One region of the Gottfriedia sp. NPDC057991 genome, then DNA from elsewhere that is predicted to be linked to it. Evidence: predicted binding sites of a transcription regulator. Region 1 holds the regulator's gene; each other region holds the start of a gene.
What was found. The regulator Rex, encoded in region 1, represses fermentation and respiration genes when NADH is low (regulators of the CRP and FNR family bind a similar motif). The targets are predictions, from matches to a motif close to TTGTGAAATATTTCACAA.
Positions count from the first base shown of each region.

Region 1 (4,779 bases):
ATTTAGAGAATATGTAAGAGGTACTTATTCACAATTTTTTTATGAAATGTGGATAAGTACTTTTTATTTGTTAAAAACTTATTAAACTATGTGCACAAAAATGTGAATAACATTGCTGTATTTCTGTGGATAATGTGTATAAACCTGTGTAAAAGCTAAATTATAATTGAAAATATGTGGATAAATATGTAGATAAGAAAAAACGGATAGCAAAAAGCATATCCGTTTAGTCAATTATTCTTGTAAGTTCTCCCATTCTTCCATTAGGTCTATTAACTTAGCTTCTAAATCATTTTTCTTATTTGTTAATTCCTGTACTAATTGAAAATCACCGTAAACTTCTGGCTTACATAATTCTAGTTCGATCGTCTCTATATCAAGCTCAGATTGAGATATATTACTTTCAATTTCCTCTATACGGCGCTGAGTTTGGCGGAGCTTTTTCTTTAATTCTTTGTCTTGTTGATAATCAGAAACTGGCTGAGAGGATTGTTTAACTTGAGTTAATGTAGCTTCTTTTTCTGCTTGTTCTTTTTCAAATGCTTCGTTTTTCTTAAATTGGTAATAGTCATAATCACCCAAATAAATTGATAATCCTGCTTTTGCTAGTTCAAAAGTTTTTGTGGATAATCTGTTCATAAAGTAACGATCATGAGAAACAAATAAAATTGTTCCAGGGTAATCTAATAAAGCATTTTCTAACACTTCTTTACTATCTAAATCTAAGTGGTTAGTAGGCTCATCAAGAATTAGGAAATTAGCTTTTTTCATCATAAGTTTAGCCAAAGCTAATCTTGCCTTTTCTCCACCACTTAAAGAAGTAACAATTTTTGTCACATCATCTCCAGAAAATAAAAAGTTCCCTAATATTGTTCGAATTTCTTGTTCGGCCTTTAATGGATAATCATCCCAAAGTTCTTCTAATACTCTCTTATTAGAAGTTAGTTTTGCTTGCTCTTGATCGTAGTAGCCTACCGAAACATTTGCACCGAAATCAATCGTTCCCTGTAATTTTTCTAAATCTCCAATAATCGTTTTAAGTAATGTCGATTTACCAACACCATTTGGACCGACTAATGCGACACTATCGCCTCGATTCAATACGAATTTCATTGGCTGATCAATTGTTGGGATACGATCATAGCCAATAAATAAATCTTGTACAGACAACACATCATTACCGCTTTGTTTTTCAATTGTAAATGAAAAATTAGCTGAAGACTCGTCTCCAAGTGGCCGGTCTAATCGTACCATTCGATCTAATTGTTTCCTTCGACTTTGCGCTCTTTTTGTAGTTGAAGCACGTGCAATATTACGCTGCACAAAATCTTCAAGTTTAGAGATTTCCTCTTGTTGTTTTTCGAACTGCTTTAGCTCTTGGTCATATTGAGCTGCCTTTAGATCAAGGTACTTACTATAATTACCAACAAATCGTTGATGCTTATGATTAGATATTTCATAAACAATATTAACAACTTGATCAAGGAAATATCGATCGTGGGAAACGATTAATACTGCACCAGGATATGACTGTAAGTAACGCTCTAACCAACTAAGAGTGTCGATATCCAAATGGTTAGTAGGCTCATCCAGAATTAACAAATCAGGCTTCGTCAATAATAGCTTACCTAATGCCAGTCTTGTCTTTTGTCCACCGCTTAACGAAGAAATTTTTGTTTCGTAGTCTTCATTACTAAAACCTAGACCACTAATAATTGAACGAATATCTGCTTCAAACTGGTAACCACCGTTTTCTTTGAATGTATATTGAAGATGATCATATTCATTCATAACCTTGTCATAAACCGCTTGGTTAGAATAGACATCCTCCCTAGTCATTTTAACTTCTAATTTTCTCATATTGTCTTGCATCTCTACTAAATGATTGAAAACAGTATAATATTCTTGCCATATCGTTTGATCGCTTTGTAAACCAGAGTTTTGGGCTAGGTAGCCTACAGTAACATCTTTAGGTTTATTTATTTCACCGCCATCATAGGATATTTCACCTGCTATGATTTTCAGTAATGTAGATTTTCCAGCACCATTACGTCCAACAATGGCAACTCGATCACTCGTTTGAACTTCTAATTTTATATTTGAAAGTATAATGTCACTACCAAAATACTTTGAGACATTATTTACTTGTAAAAGAATCATGGATAGCACCTCATTGCAAAATTTTTTATCTATGTAACTGTAGACTGTCAAAATTCTTAAATATAGTGTATATTTTACATTAGAACAAGTACTTTATTACTAAAATAAAGTCAAATTACACACCATAGTAAAAAGAATTACAGTAAGTGGGGGATTAAAAAATGGATTCGGAACAAATTAAAATTCCACAAGCTACTGCTAAACGTCTACCTTTATATTACCGTTTTATAAAGAATTTGTCTTTATCAGGTAAACAAAGAGTTTCTTCAGCAGAGTTAAGTGAAGCAGTAAAGGTAGATTCCGCTACAATCAGAAGAGATTTTTCTTATTTTGGAGCACTTGGTAAAAAGGGTTATGGCTATAACGTAAATTATTTATTAACTTTTTTCTCGAAAGCGCTTAACCAACATGAAGTTATGAAAGTTGCATTAATTGGTGTTGGTAATTTAGGAACTGCATTCTTACACTATAATTTTATAAAAAATAATAATACAAAAATTGAGATGGCCTTTGATATTGATCCAAATAAAATTGGTACTGAAATAGGTGGAGTACCCGTTTATAATCTAGATAATCTAGAGGATGTTATGAATGAAGATATTCAAATCGTTATATTAACTGTTCCTGCACCTGTGGCACAATCAATAGCTGATCGATTAAATGGAAAAAATATTAGAGGAATCTTAAATTTCACACCTGCTCGAATTAGCGTACCAGAACATATTCGCATTCATCATATAGACCTAGCAGTTGAACTACAAACATTGGCATATTTTTTACAACAATAAATTTATATTAAAATAAAAACCCCCAAAAGATTGGGGGTTTTTAATGTAAATTGATCTGCTGAAAAACTACAAAAGAGTTCATTAACATATGTGTTAAGATTGGAACCATAATTGAGTTTGTTCGTTTATATAGGTAACAAAATACAAAACCGATTAGAAAGTAAGATAAAAAGAAGGGCAAGTCTCCGTGCATAAGCGAAAAAATCGCTGAACTAATCCCAGCAGAAATAATAAATGGTAAACGATTATAAAGCCTTTTAAAAATGATTCGACGAAAAATAATCTCTTCTAAAATTGGTGCAACTAGACTTGGGATGATAATAAAAGCCGGGTTAAGCTTAGCAATGTTTATGATATTCTGAGTATTTTCTGAGCCCTTATGTAAATTAAATACATAAATTAAAATTAAATTACAAACAATTTGAGTTAGCATGGTTATGAAGTAACCTAAAATAACCCAATTTATTATTGTACGATAATTAGTTTTTAGATTCTTTATTCCTTCATAAATGGGCTTATGTAATAAGATAAGTATAATAATTAATCCGGTTACGAAACTAATACAACCCCATAATGCCACCGCTTCAAGAGAAGCTGTTTTCTGATCCACTCCAACGTATAAGTTACTTTTTAATAAATAGGGCACCCCAAAAACCGCTGAATACTGAAGAACGACATACGTTAATAAAATCCATAAATCTCTAGTTTTCAATACGATAGCTCCTTTGTGTTGATATTTTTCATAACCCAAAGGTTTATAACAACACGTACATTATTTTACTCGTTTCTCTTGTTTCTTAAAAGAAATTTTCACTTTTTATTTTACTTTTGATTGTAAAGAAAAAAACTTATTAAATTTCGACAAGAAAAGTGCCTGCTTCGGGCTTGCAAAATTTTTTGATATTATTTAAACTAATAATTGTGTTAGCACTCAATATACATGAGTGCTAAAAAATAATGATTTGATTATTGAGGAGGTATTACGCATGTTAAAGCCATTAGGTGATCGTGTTGTAATTGAGCTTGTTGAGTCTGAAGAAAAAACTGCTAGTGGTATCGTGTTACCAGGTAGTGCACAAGAAAAGCCACAAGAAGGCAAAGTTGTTGCAGTAGGTACTGGCCGAGTACTTGAAAATGGTGAGCGCGTTGCTTTAGAAGTATCTGTAGGTGACCGCATTATCTTCTCTAAATATTCAGGAACAGAAGTTAAGTACGGTGGTACTGAATACTTAGTACTTCGCGAAAACGATATACTTGCAATCATAGGTTAATAAAATAAAGATACTTAAATTAAAAAATATAGTTTTTATATTATAAGGAGGTCATTTTCATGGCAAAGGACATTAGATTTGGTGAAGAAGCACGTCGAGCAATGTTACGTGGTGTAGACGCTTTAGCTGATGCTGTAAAAGTAACTTTAGGACCAAAAGGACGTAACGTAGTTCTTGAGAAAAAATTCGGTTCTCCATTAATCACAAATGATGGTGTTACAATCGCTAAAGAAATCGAATTAGAAGATGCATTTGAAAATATGGGTGCAAAATTAGTTGCAGAAGTTGCTAGCAAAACGAATGATGTTGCTGGGGACGGTACAACAACTGCGACAGTTTTAGCGCAAGCTATGATTCGTGAAGGTCTTAAAAACGTAACTGCTGGTGCAAACCCAATGGGTATCCGTAAAGGTATCGAAAAAGCAGTTGCTGTAGCAATCGAAGAATTAAAAACAATCTCAAAACCAATTGAAGGTAAAGAGTCAATCGCACAAGTTGCTGCAATTTCTTCAGCGGATCCAGAAGTTGGACAATTAATTGCTGAAGCAATGGAGCGCGTT
Region 1 is NZ_JBHVQN010000015.1:9,825-14,603, reverse strand. Features, by position in the region: gene tsaD (tRNA (adenosine(37)-N6)-threonylcarbamoyltransferase complex transferase subunit TsaD) at 1-17, shown strand, start outside; gene ACFVR2_RS24945 (ABC-F family ATP-binding cassette domain-containing protein) at 235-2,160, opposite strand; gene ACFVR2_RS24940 (redox-sensing transcriptional repressor Rex) at 2,322-2,948, shown strand; gene ACFVR2_RS24935 (CPBP family intramembrane glutamic endopeptidase) at 2,989-3,660, opposite strand; gene groES (co-chaperone GroES) at 3,935-4,219, shown strand; gene groL (chaperonin GroEL) at 4,279-4,779, shown strand, end outside.

Region 2 (4,779 bases), on a different contig from region 1:
AAGTTTTTCTTAGACGCAAGAGGAGCTGGCTTTTGTTTCAATAATTTCTGAATAGCCGTTTGACTAAATCGATTACGAAATTCTTTGGAGTCAGTAGAAAGACCTTTTGCAGCATCTTCCTCAGATAGTTCTCTTGGGACAATATCAAGTAATAATGTTGGAATACCTATGTTTGCCAAGTGTGCAGCGATACCAGATCCCATCACACCAGAGCCGAGTACAGCGGCTTTTTTAATTTTTTGGATCATATGCATTTCTCCTCCTCATATCTTGAATGAATACTCATTCACTTTCTGGATAAAACAATCCATTATCAATGAGCTCTCTTCTTCCACTATATGATAAATTCTTATTTTTCGCAATAAACAAAAAGTTCAAATTAGTAAAATTTTATTTATGATCTAAATTCCTCCCTCTCCTTTTTTTATCACACTCCATTTTTTACTAATAAGTTTATTTAAATAGGTTAGTCTAAGAAATGGAGGTGATAAGATATGAAACGTGAAAGAAATCCATCAAAGGGTGGAGTTAGTGCAGCAAGTGTTCAAGGTAATGCAAGTCATGGAGATCAAAGAGAAGAAAAAGGTAGACAAAGTAACAATCAGCAGTACGGTAAAAAAAATATGGGTCAGTAAGCTTTTTTCACTCAAATTTAATAAAAAAACTAGGACCTTACTGATTTAAGCAATTATATGAATAATGTTGTTTTACTAATAACTACTTATCACAAAAAATCCTGTATAAAGAGAAAAAGGCTGACTAAAAAGGATCCTCACTCAATCCTTTTTAGTCAGCCTCTTTAATTTTAAAATTATTTACTGAACATTCCTTTTAATACGAATGCAACGTTTGCAGGGCGTTCTGCTAGACGACGCATGAAGTATCCATACCAGTCAGTACCATAAGGAACATAAACTCGCATATTATAGCCTTCTTTAACAAGCTCTAATTGACGCTCTGTGCGAATTCCGTATAACATTTGGAACTCAAATTGATCGTTTGGAATATTATGCTCTTTTACTAATTGTTTTGTATACTCAATCATTGCTTCATCATGTGAAGCGATTGCAGTAAAGTTACCGTTTAATAAGTGCATTTTAATGATTTTTTTGAAGTTTTCATCCACATCTTTTTTCTCTGGGAATGCTACTTCAGCAGGCTCCTTATAAGCACCTTTTACTAAACGTAAGTTTGGTTTTAAACTGTTTAAATCTGTAATATCGTTTTCAGTTCTATATAAATAAGCTTGGATAACTGTTCCGATATTATCGTACTCAGATCTTAATTGCTTAAAGATACGAATTGTTTTTTCACAACGAGTGAAATCTTCCATATCGATTGTAACGAATACACCACTCTTTTTAGCTGCCTCTAAAATACGACGCATATTTGATAAAACTAACTCGTCAGAAATATCAAGACCCATCGAAGTCATTTTAAGAGAACATTGTGAATTTAATTTTTCTTTTCCAATCGCCTCAATCGCTTCGATGCAGTGATCAGCCATTTCATTTGCTTCTTCAACCGTGTCTACGAACTCTCCAAGATAATCAATTGTTACTTTTAAATTCTTTTTATTTAAATCCTTAATAACTTTTGTAGCTAAATCGATTGTTTCGCCTGCAACAAAACGTCCTGCACCAAATCTTAGGCCATATTTTTTAGCCATTTTAGTCAAAAACTTATTTTTAGACATAAATAAAAAAGCATTCTTCATAACTTGTTCCATTACTCTACCCCCAAAATTAAACTTTACTTTTCTCTATATATATTACTAATGTATCATCTATTGAAATTTGTTAAAACAATTATTTAATAATTTGTCGAATTTTGTTTATTGGAAAATGTATGCCCTTACTTAATATTATATTATCATAATTTATATATGTCGTCATCTTTGAAAATTATGGATAAATATTATTGCTTATTTTTGTTAGCCATAGCTTCTCTATGCTGGTCATTTAACGTTTTAATCTCTTTTATTAAATTAACAACTTCTTCTTTAGCTTGAGGATATGTATCATTCCAATGTTTTACTAATGCGGGCATTGATTTTGATATGTATGTATACATAACCCATTTTTCCACTTTTGCTTGTTTTTCCTCTGACCAATCTCCTAATAACAATTCCGTATATTTTTTTAGTAATGCATCAAATTTTGCTTCAAATTCATTTTCCAAACGAAATCACCTCTCCATATTTTTATTAAGTTTTCAAAATCCAATTTGAATCTTCCTTTTTTTACCTAAACCTGTTTACTATGAAATTATATTATATTTTCAACCAGTATTCAGATGATTATTTAAAAATGTAAAGTATAAATAATAAATAGTATATAACTTAATCAATTTCATAATTTGTTCATAATTTCACAAACTTATCATCATTTTTTGTTTGTATACTATGTATGTGTTTAATCAAAGACGTATAGGGAGTGAAACCACTTGGAACGAGATAGTATCCAATATTGTATTGATTTAGCTCTTAAAAAAAAGAAAATACTAGACCAAAGCTTAGTTAAATATTTAACACGCGCTGCTTTAGCTTCTATTTATATAAGCTTTATTCTCATTGTTTGTTTAAAATTAGCAGAATTATTTAGATTACAAGGTTCACCATTTACATCTATAGCTTATCCATTCGTTTTCGCTACAGCATTAGTTATGATCATATATGGTGGTGGAGAGTTATTTACTAGTAATACGATGTATTTTACGTTTTCAACTTTAGCTAAAAAAACTTCGAAACTAGATTTAGTAAAAAACTGGATTGCATGTTATTCAGGCAATATTATTGGAGCATTTATTTTTGCAATTATTTACTATTTAACAGGTTTAGCAAAAGATTTTCCTGCCGATCATTTTTTAACGGGTGTAGTTGACCATAAAATTCACGCTTCATTCTTCCACTTATTTTTTAAAGGTGTTTTATGTAACTGGCTTGTCTGTCTTGCTTGTTTTTTACCAACTAGATTTAAAGATGATTTAGCAAAAATGTTACTGATCTTTTTATTAGTATTTGCGTTCTTCTTCTCTGGTTATGAACACAGTATCGCAAATATCGCTGTCTTTACATTATCCTATATTATGCCACATAGTGTAGCCTTTACGTTTGGTGATGTATTGCATAATTTAATTCCAGTTACAATTGGAAATATTATTGGTGGTTCAGTTGGTGTCGGAATGGCATATTACTTCTTGAATAATGAACGAAAATTAGAAGTAAAAGAATTAAAACGTGCTTCATAAAACTAATCTACCTGTCTTCTTTTTTTGGAGGACAGGTTTTTTCGTGCAAATCTAATTTTATTATGGTAATAATGATTTTATAATGAAAATTTTTCCTTTTTTGGTGGTGTAAAATTTGAAATACAATAATTTTGTTCGGTTTATCATGTTCATTTCATTACTATGTTTCCTTTTATTATCATATGGCTTCGTGAAAGGTGCCTATACAGTTTTAAATCCTCAAAAAAACAAACTAATCGTGAATAATAATGCACTGAAAAAAAAGCAAAATGACAGTGTTCATAAAAACAATAAACTGAGAATTGTTGCATTGGGTGACTCACTTACGCGTGGTGTCGGTGATGATGAAGGAACAGGTTATGTAGGAAGATTAAAATCCATTCTTCAAAAAGAGTATAAACAACCAACAACGATCACGAATTTAGCTGTTAGTGGCGCAAAAACATCAAATTTACTTAACGATTTAAAGAAAAAAAATATTCAAGAAACGATTGGCTCTGCTGACATAATCGTTCTTTCCATTGGAAGTAATGATTTATTTCCTGGCGCTAATCAATTAAACGAACAATTTTTAAAGACATACCGTCCAGATGAAAAAACGTTCAAAAATAATCTACAATCAATTTTTAAACTAATACGTCAAAAAAATTCTACAGCATCTATTTATGCGTTTGGTTATTATAATCCATTTCATAATGTTCAAGGCTTAGATGCATCTTCAAGCTTTGTATCGAGATGGAATAATCTACTCGAATTATCGGTACTTCAAACTAATAATGCATACGTCATTCCTACATTCGATTTATTTTTTAATGAAGAAAAGAAATATTTGTACACTGACCATTTTCATCCGAACAAAGACGGTTATATTGAAATGGCAAATCGCTTAACTAGTAAAATAGGAAGTCAGCTTCGAGGTGAGTCGAATGAATAAAGTTCTTAAATTAGAAGGTGTTACAAAAAGCATTAAAGGAAAAGTACTAGTCGATAAAATTTCATTTGAAGTTTTTGAAGGTGAAGTGTTTGGCTTTCTAGGTCCAAATGGAGCTGGAAAAACAACAACTATTCGAATGCTAGTCGGATTAATCAAACCAACACAAGGAACGATTGAAATCGCTGGTTATCCAGTTAAAACGCATTTCAAAGAAGCGATGCGACAAATCGGATGTATTGTAGAGAATCCCGAATTATACGGATATTTAACCGGATGGGAAAATCTAAATCAATTTGCGAGAATGTTAGGAATTAAAGATGATAAAAAAATAAGTGAAGTCGTAAATTTAGTAAAATTAACTGAACGGATTCATGAAAAGGTAAAAACGTATTCACTCGGAATGAAGCAAAGATTGGGGATTGCTCAAGCATTACTTGGAGGCCCAAAACTTCTTATTTTAGATGAACCAACTAATGGATTAGACCCAGCCGGTATTCGAGAATTACGTGAATTTATTCATATGCTTGTAAAAGAGCAAAATATAAGTGTATTTATTTCAAGTCATTTATTAAGTGAAATCGAAATGATTTGTGATC
Region 2 is NZ_JBHVQN010000003.1:72,735-77,513, forward strand. Features, by position in the region: gene ACFVR2_RS11895 (3-hydroxyacyl-CoA dehydrogenase/enoyl-CoA hydratase family protein) at 1-245, opposite strand, end outside; gene ACFVR2_RS11900 (YuzL family protein) at 495-635, shown strand; gene ACFVR2_RS11905 (proline dehydrogenase family protein) at 812-1,729, opposite strand; gene ACFVR2_RS11910 (DUF2573 family protein) at 1,918-2,181, opposite strand; gene ACFVR2_RS11915 (formate/nitrite transporter family protein) at 2,446-3,249, shown strand; gene ACFVR2_RS11920 (GDSL-type esterase/lipase family protein) at 3,365-4,183, shown strand; gene ACFVR2_RS11925 (ABC transporter ATP-binding protein) at 4,176-4,779, shown strand, end outside.
Region 2: ACFVR2_RS11915 (formate/nitrite transporter family protein) is a predicted target of Rex. The motif match lies at 2,359-2,376, and genes of this name have one in related genera.

Region 3 (4,779 bases), on a different contig from region 1:
ATTCCAGAAAATCGTTATTTTGACATTAGTAATGATCTGATTCCTTTATTGTTAAAATATAATATAGGTTTAAATGCTTTTCATTTAGAAGGTTATTGGATTGATTATGGGACACCTAGAAGGTTTGCAAAGTTGAATGTAGATTGGATTGAAGAGAAATTAAACTTACCTATTCCTGCTGTTCAAATATTACCGAGAATCTTTTTAGGTGAGCATGTAACGATAAATAATAATGTTAAGATTGTTTCTCCCGTTATTATTGGGAATGATGTTACGATTGAAGAGAACTGTGTAATTGGCCCTTATGTGTCGATTAGTTCTAATATACGAATCGATCAAGGTAGTGTATTACATCATCAAGCTGTGTTTCAAAAATATACTCTGAATTATGAGAATAAGTTTGTACATAATTCAATAAAAAAAATTTCAAAAGAAATACATTGAATCAATAAAAACTATGGAAATTATCGCGAAAGAATGTTATTATATACAAGTCTGATTATGTCACTATGTCAGGAGGGAAAATAAAATGCGCGTAAATATTACATTAGCATGTACAGAATGCGGAGATCGTAACTACATCACTACTAAAAATAAACGTAATAACCCAGACCGTCTTGAGCTTAAAAAATATTGCCCAAGACTTAAAAAAGTTACAGTTCATCGCGAAACAAAGTAAACAGTAGGAATTTTCCTACTGTTTTTTTTATATTTAAATACTTATAATTTAAATTAGAATACATTTTATTAAACTCTTGAAAACTTGATCCTGACTTAAGGAGGACATTATTATGGAAAAAAAAGAAATTAGAAATTCTATGATGAAAAACTTGAAAAATGTTTCATTATCGGACAGAGACGAAAAGTCAAAACAAATTATCGAAAAATTATTTAGTACAGAACAAATGAAGAATGCAAATATAATAGCAACAACAATGCCAATGGAGCATGAAATAAATACTAAGTATTTAATAACTACTTGCTGGAAAATGAATAAATCAGTTGTTGTACCTAAATGCAACCATGAAACTAGAGAAATGCATTTTTACAAAATCAATTCATTTGATGATTTAAAGAAGGGCTATTTTGGAATACAGGAACCAATTGAAGAAAAATGCGATAAAATAAGGAAAGAATTTATTGATTTAATAATTGTTCCTGGCGTAGCATATACAAAAAATGGTGAACGACTAGGATATGGTGGTGGTTATTATGACCGCTACTTAGAAGATTATAATAAACAACTCTTAGCCTTAGCTTATGACATCCAAATCATTGATGAACTACCGACAGAAAAACATGACATTAAAATGCCGTTGGTTTTAACAGAATCAAGAATCATAAAAGCGATTTAATAAGTGCATAATGTGACACGATTTGTTTGAAAATAAGTAAGACTTAATTAGAGTCTTATTGGTAAACCAAATTTGTACACAATGAATTTGTGTGCGACTGAAATTGTAACAATTTTGTAAAAAGTTTCACAAACTTTGAGCGGATTTACATATATAATATAGAAGTCCCAATTACTTACACTTTTATAACACAAATGAGGTGGATATTATGTTACACAAAGAAGTAAATCGTGTCGCACTTATCGGAACAGGCGCAGTTGGAGCTAGCTATGCTTTTGGTATGTTAAATAAAGGTGTTGCGGAAGAATTAGTTATGATTGATTTAAATAAGGATAAAGCGGAAGGAGACGCAATGGATTTAAGCCATTGTCTACCTTTTGTAGATTCTAGAACAAAAATTTGGGCTGGAGATTACAGTGATTGTAAAGATGCAAGTTTAGTCGTCATTACAGCTGGAGCAGCTCAAAAACCAGGAGAGACTCGGTTAGATCTAGTTGCAAAAAATTGCGCTATTTTTAAAGGAATCGTTGGAGATATTATGGCTTCAGGATTTGACGGTATCTTTTTAATTGCTACAAATCCAGTAGATATTTTAACTTATGCGACTTGGAAATATTCAGGATTACCTAAAGAAAGGGTAATCGGTTCTGGTACAAGTTTAGATACTGCACGTTTTAGATATATGCTGGGTGATTATTTTAATGTTGATGCAAGAAATATTCATGGTTATATTATCGGTGAACATGGCGATAGTGAACTACCAGTTTGGTCGACAACAACTGTTGGTACATCACCAGTACACCACGTATTAAAGAAAAATCCACAATACAGTCAAAGAGAGCTTGATGAAATCTTTTTAAATACACGAGATGCTGCATATCACATTATAAAGAAAAAAGGTGCAACATACTATGGAATTGGAATGGGCTTAGTTAGATTAACAAAAGCGATTCTAAAAAATGAAAATAGTATTATTACGGTTTCTGCATATTTAGATGGACAATATGGAGAACATGATCTATATATTGGCGTTCCAGCAGTAATTAATCGTGGTGGAATTCGACAAATCATTGAACTAGATTTAAATGAATTAGAGCAACGTCAGTTTAAAAACTCCGTAGACACATTAAGAAAAACGATGGAACCTATTTTTAGCTTGTAAAACTAAGACCTCTTTCTAATTGAAAGAGGTCTTAGTGTATAGATTATTTGAAAAATAAGCCATTTTTTAATATTGTTAAAGTAACAAAAAGATGTTAAGGAGGTAATTTTGAAAAAGATAAATGGTAAGTACGCATGGGTTTTAATAATATTTATCATAATTATTATTGGACTAGCTCTATTTTTTAGAAATCAAAATTACTTCAATAATCAGAAGACATCGCTGAAATTTCCTAGTTACGATGATACAGCAGTAGAAGTTGAGGATGGATTATTAGCTGTAAAGAATCCTACATCTAATTTAGTATTAGTTAATAAAGAAAGAAAGCTACCAGATGGGTATGAGCCACCGGATTTAGTTTATCCGATTGTTCCTTTACATGGTGTAAACAAAGATAAGACATTAATGAGGAAAGAGGCAGCTCATGCTTTAGAAAAATTATTTGAAAGAGCAGAAAAAGATGGCATAAAGCTTACTCCAGTTTCAGCATATCGCTCTTTTGATCGACAAAAAAGCTTGTATAATTATTATGTACAAATTCATGGTGCAGATTGGACGCAATCTTTTAGTGCTGTTCCTGGTACAAGTGAACATCAAACTGGATTATCAATAGATGTATCATCTCCAAACTTCGGTAACAAGCTTGAACAAGCATTTGGAGAAACGAAAGAAGGAACTTGGCTTGCAGACCATGCACATGAATTTGGATTTATCATTCGTTATCCAGAGGACAAAGTAAAGATTACAGAATACAATTATGAACCATGGCATATAAGATATATCGGAATAAAATACGCTACATATCTCTATAAACATGATTTAGCTTTAGAGGAAGTAATGAAGCCTAAAAAATAATTATAAATGCCCATAAAATTAATAGTTTGTTTGGTATCTCACATTGACGAGTAATCGTTTCCAACTTATACTTATTACATGTTTAGAAAGATAAAATAATAGGAGTTAAGTATGAAATCCGTATATGATATTCAACAATTTCTAAAGAGTTATGGCACCTTTATTTATACAGGTGATCGATTAGCTGACTTAATGTTAATGCAAGATGAGCTAAAAGAATTATTTTTAGCGAATATACTCGAAAGTAAAGATTTACAAATTGCTACTATGATATTAAAGAAAGAAATGGATCAAGTAAAAAATAAAACGGTTTGAAGAAATCGTTTTTTTTTAGAATCTATTGCAAACGATTTCACTGCGAAGGGAGAAGGCATAATGTCTAAAATGATTGTAGGTGTAGATTTAGGTGGTACAAGCATTAAATTAGCATTATTAACAAATAACGGGGAATTCATCGATAAGTGGGAAGTACCAACTGATAAATCTGATAGTGGTAAGCATATTCCTAAAACAATTACCATTGCAATTGAAGAAAAACTTAATCAGATGGATAAAACAAAAGAAGATATCGCTGGAATCGGTATTGGAGCTCCAGGTTCGGTTCGATTAGAAGATGGACTTATATTTGCAGCAGTAAATTTAGGGTGGGTTAACTATCCATTAAAGGAAATTCTCGAAAAAGAATCAGGTATTCCAGTAATCGTTGATAATGATGCAAATATAGCAGCTGTTGGCGAAATGTGGAAAGGTGCTGGGAATGGAGCAAAAGATGTAGTAATGGTCACACTTGGTACAGGAGTCGGCGGAGGCGTAATTGTAAATGGTGATGTTGCGCATGGAATTAGTGGATCTGCAGGTGAAATTGGCCATATAACAGTACAACTTGAAAATGGAGTATTATGTAACTGTGGAAAAACGGGATGCTTAGAAACAATTTCTTCAGCTACAGGAATTGCAAGAATAGCAAATGAGAAGTTACAAAATACGACAAAAGAGACAGTTTTAAAAGAAATGTCGAATGATTCGCCATTAACAGCAAAGGATGTTTTTGAAGCTTATTCAAATGGAGATGAAGTTGCAGAAGAAATCGTTAATCATGTAATGAAATATCTTGCTTTAGTTTTAGCCGGAGTTGGAAATACATTAAATCCTGAAAATATCATTATTGGTGGCGGAGTATCAAATGCAGGTGATTTGCTATTAAGACCACTAAAGAAATATTTTGACGAATTTGCTTTTACTACAGTGCGTGATTCGACAAAACTTTCAATTGCCAAGTTAGGGAACGATGCAGGAGCAATTGGAGCTGCATATTTAGTAAAAAAATTTATTACTAATGAAATTTAACTTAAATTTAAGGTGCTTCTAATTGAAGTGCCTTATTATGTTTATTGTATTGAATTGAAA
Region 3 is NZ_JBHVQN010000001.1:632,660-637,438, forward strand. Features, by position in the region: gene ACFVR2_RS03080 (nucleotidyltransferase family protein) at 1-444, shown strand, start outside; gene rpmG (50S ribosomal protein L33) at 530-679, shown strand; gene ACFVR2_RS03090 (5-formyltetrahydrofolate cyclo-ligase) at 792-1,355, shown strand; gene ACFVR2_RS03095 (L-lactate dehydrogenase) at 1,564-2,517, shown strand; gene ACFVR2_RS03100 (M15 family metallopeptidase) at 2,626-3,372, shown strand; gene ACFVR2_RS03105 (YqgQ family protein) at 3,484-3,687, shown strand; gene ACFVR2_RS03110 (ROK family glucokinase) at 3,745-4,719, shown strand.
Region 3: ACFVR2_RS03095 (L-lactate dehydrogenase) is a predicted target of Rex. The motif match lies at 1,470-1,487, and genes of this name have one in related genera.

Region 4 (4,779 bases), on a different contig from region 1:
AACACGTAGAATGGATCGCTGATTGTATTCAGTTCTTACGTACGAAAGAAATTGATGTTATTGAAGCCAATGTTGATGCAGAGAATGAATGGAGCCAACATTGTAGGGAAGTTGCAGAAGCAACACTATTTATAAAAACAGATTCATGGTACACCGGGGCAAATATTAAAGGAAAACCACGAGGATTTCAAATTTACCTTGGTGGTGTAGGAGCATATCGTAAAAAATGCGATGAAATAGCTACAAATGGATATGAAGGTTTTGTTTTAACTTCAAACGCAGTTCATTAATTAGAATACAACGCTAAAAAACACTTCTTTCTATGGAGAAGTGTTTTTCAATGTGTTGAAATAAATAAAATGTAGTAACTCATAGGTGGTTCATGAGTAAGTAAAAAACAAGAAGAACAAAAATGCTTCCTCATGAGGTGTTCATGAGGAAGTAAAAAAGCAAAAAGATGAAATATAATTACTCAAAGAGTTCATGAGTAAGTCAAAAAACAAAAAGATGAAAATAACTTACTCATAATTGGTTGGAGTATTAATAGAATAGAGCTCTCCAATTATTAAAATTCATTTAATGTAAGTTGAATTAATCCACAAATTCAGAGTAAAAATAGTATAATGATATGTATTTAAATTTCATTAATAGTATAAATATTCAATTTGCTATTTGTTAGAGTTAAAAAGGGGAGAGTTTGAATTTGTCTGCATCAAAAAAATCAATCTTTAAAGGGACTTCATTTACGAATTTTTGGGTCTCTCGAATGCTTACTTCGACTTCATTTCAGATGCTATCGGTAGCAATTGGATGGCAAATGTATGATTTGACACATGACGCGTTTAGTCTAGGTCTAGTAGGTTTAGCACAATTTATTCCAATGGTCTTACTTACTTTAGTAGTTGGTCAAGTTGCTGACAGAGTTGATCGTCGGAAAATTGTTTTCATATGTCAAATGATAGAAGCTTTAATTGCAGGACTTCTTTTATATGGTAATTTTGCTAATTGGCTTAGCAGAGAGGAAATATTAATTGCAGCTTTTATACTCGGTGCATGCCGATCGTTTGAAGGACCTGCTTCTTCGGCGTTATTACCTCAAGTTGTGCCAAAATCTATTTTACAACAAGCTATTTCTTGGAGTACATCTGCAGGTCAAACAGCACAAATACTTGGGCCATCTCTTGGTGGTGTATTATTTTCAGTAGGACCAGCATACGTATATGCAACGTCAGCAATTGCTTTGTTACTTTCATCAATCTTAACAATTTTTATAAAATTAGATAGTGAATTTATCCGTAAAGCAGAGCCAGTAACTTTACGTACAATGCTTATGGGGTTAGAATTTGTATATAAACACCCAATCATTTTAGGAACTATATCACTTGATTTGTTTGCCGTTTTACTTGGAGGAGCTACAGCACTTTTACCAATTTATGCGCAAGATATTTTACATACAGAAGCCTGGGGCTTAGGTCTAATGCGTACTGCACCAGCTGTTGGAGCATTAATAATGTCTCTATTTTTAGCTTATTTCCCACTTAAAAGATCATATGGTCCGATATTATTTGGAGCGTTAGGTATTTTTGGATTGGCAACAATGCTATTTGCAATTTCAACAAGCTTAGTCATTTCATTAATTGCATTATTTATCATCGGAGCTTCGGATGTAGTCAGCGTAGTAATACGTTCTTCGCTTGTTCAGTTACAGACACCAGATGATATGAGAGGCAGAGTAAATGCAGTAAATTCGCTATTTATTGGAACTTCAAATCAGCTCGGGGAATTTGAATCTGGAACGATGGCTGGATTACTTGGTGCCGTACCAGCTGCATTTGTAGGTGGACTTGGAACGATAGTAGTTGCTGGACTTTGGATGTATTTATTCCCTTCACTTAGAAGAATTAATTCACTTTCTGGAGACAAAACAGAAAAAGCAGGATAATTTGCTAAAGGAGAATTTATGGAAAATACTAAAAAAACCTTTGAAACGATTGATGAATATATTTTACAATTTCAGCCTGATGTTCAGGAAAAATTACAAGCTTTAAGAAAAACTGTAAAAGAAGTTGTACCAAATGCTGTAGAGAGAATTAGTTATCAAATGCCTACATTTGCGTTAAATAAAAATTTAGTACATTTTGCTGCATTTAAAAATCATATTGGATTTTACCCTGGAGCTAGTGGTATTGCAGCATTTAAACAAGAATTATCAGTTTATAAAGGTGCTAAAGGATCTGTACAATTTCCGATAAACGATCCACTTCCATTTGATCTGATAAAAAAGATTGTAAAGTATAGAGAAGTTGAGGATATTAAAAAAGCAGAAGAGAAATTAAAAAAGAAAAAATAAGGTTCGTGACCTCTGAGGCTAATTCTAGCTTTGGAGGTTTTTTAGTAAAAAGGACTGAACCTTTTGTTCAAAATTTTGTCATATAATTTTCGTTAAAACTTTACTTTATCCGTTATACTAAACTTGTATTTAGGTAGGAAAAACAATTAATAAATAATGAAGTTGATTTTTTTTAGTAAAACTTGTGAAAAATTTCACAAATTATACTTGGGGGACAATAGTGATGAAAAAAAAATTATTGATGATTGGTAATGGTATGGCAGGAGTTCGATGTATAGAAGAGATTTTAAAAAGAAATAAAGATTTATTTGAAATTACAATAATAGGTGATGAACCTTATCCAAACTATAACCGAATCATGTTATCAAATGTATTACAAGGAAAAACAACCATTGATGAAATCAATATTAATGATTGGAATTGGTATAGAGAGAATCAAATTACATTACTTACAAACGAAAAAGTGTCAAAAATATCTCCTACAGAAAAAAAAGTTGAAACAGATAAAGGAAATACGATTTCATATGATGAGCTTATTTTAGCTACCGGATCTAGTGCCTTTATACTACCTATACCGGGAAATGATCTACAAGGAGTAATCGGTTTCCGTACAATTCAAGATACTGAATTAATGATCGATTATGCAAAAAAATATAAAAAAGCTGTAGTAATTGGGGGAGGCCTATTAGGCTTAGAGGCAGCAAGAGGCTTAATTGATCGAGGAATGGAGGTTCATGTTGTCCATTTACTTCCTACATTAATGGAACAACAATTAGATGCAACTGCTGCGAAAATGCTAAAAAAAGATTTAGAAGCACAAGGTATGAATTTCTTAATGGAGAAACAAACGATTTCAATAAATGGAAAAAATCGTGTAGAAGGGATTAGTTTTTCGGATGGAACTTCATTAGATTGTGATTTAGTCGTAATGGCAGTAGGAATTAGACCTAATGTTTCTTTAGCAAAAGAAGCAGGGATCGATGCAAACCGTGCAATAGTTGTTAACGATTTTATGCAAACATCTGAACCTTCAATTTATGCAGTAGGTGAATGTGCCGAGCATAATGGAACTACTTATGGACTAGTAGCACCGCTGTACGAACAAGGGATTGTGCTTGCTGATCATATGACTGGTAATTCAACGAACGGATATAAAGGAAGCATTTTATCAACTCAGTTAAAAGTATCTGGTTGTGATTTATTCTCTGGTGGATTAATCCATGAAGAAGAAGATATGCAGGCGATCATTGTAAATGACCAATTTGCTGGACTATACAAAAAAGTAATTGTGAAAGATGAAAAAGTTGTTGGAGTAGTTTTATATGGTGACGCATCGGATGGAAATCGATTATTCAACATGTTGAAAAATGAAACAAATATAAGAGAATACACAAGTGCTTCTATTCTCCATAAATCAGGTGAGGACTCTGGTGAAGATTTTGTTCTTTCAATGAGTGCAAATGATACAGTTTGTGGATGTAATGGAGTCACGAAAGGTACAATTGTTCAATCAATTTTAGAACAAGAACTTACTACGTTTGAGGATGTGAAAAGTTGCACAAAGGCTGGAGCATCATGTGGAAAATGTAAAGGAATGGTTGAAAGTATTTTAGCAGCTACTTTAGGTGATACATTTGATCCTAATGCTGCAAAGCCTGGTATGTGTGGATGTACAACATTATCTCGTGATGAAGTTATAAATGAAATCAAAGAAAAAGGATTACAAACTCCTAGAGAGGTTCGTATTGTATTAGGTTTTGAAAATGAAGAAGGATGTTCAAAATGTCGTCCAGCTCTAAATTATTATTTAAGAATGATGTATCCAAATGATTATCAGGATGATAAATCATCACGCTTCGTTAATGAAAGAATGGAAGGAAATATTCAAAAAGATGGGTCATTCTCAATCGTACCACGAATGTATGGGGGAGTAACGACTGGTGATGAATTAATTAAACTTGGTGAAGTAGCAAATAAATTCAATGTACCTTTAGTAAAAGTTACCGGTGCGAGCCGTGTTGGTTTATATGGTGTTAAAAAAGAAGATGTACCAAAAGTTTGGGAAGAATTAGGAATGCGTTCAGGATATGCTTACTCTAAGTCTCTTAGAAATGTTAAATCATGCGTCGGTAATCGATTTTGCAGATTTGGAACACAAGATTCATTAGGACTAGGGATCCAATTAGAAAAAGCAATCGAAATGGTTGATACTCCACATAAGATGAAAATGGGTGTTACGGGATGTCCTCGAAATTGCGCCGAGGTGCTTACTAAGGATTTTGGAGTAATTTGTGTGGAAAATGGCTTCCAGCTTTACTTTGGCGGTAATGGTGGAACAGAAGTTCGAGAATGTGATTTATTAACTGCTGTAACTACAGAAGAAGAAGTAGTTCACATGGCAAAAGCTTATGTTCAACACTATCGTGAAA
Region 4 is NZ_JBHVQN010000001.1:1,286,185-1,290,963, forward strand. Features, by position in the region: gene ACFVR2_RS06515 (flavin-containing monooxygenase) at 1-290, shown strand, start outside; gene ACFVR2_RS06520 (MFS transporter) at 704-1,942, shown strand; gene ACFVR2_RS06525 (iron chaperone) at 1,961-2,350, shown strand; gene nirB (nitrite reductase large subunit NirB) at 2,574-4,779, shown strand, end outside.
Region 4: nirB (nitrite reductase large subunit NirB) is a predicted target of Rex. The motif match lies at 2,533-2,550, and genes of this name have one in related genera.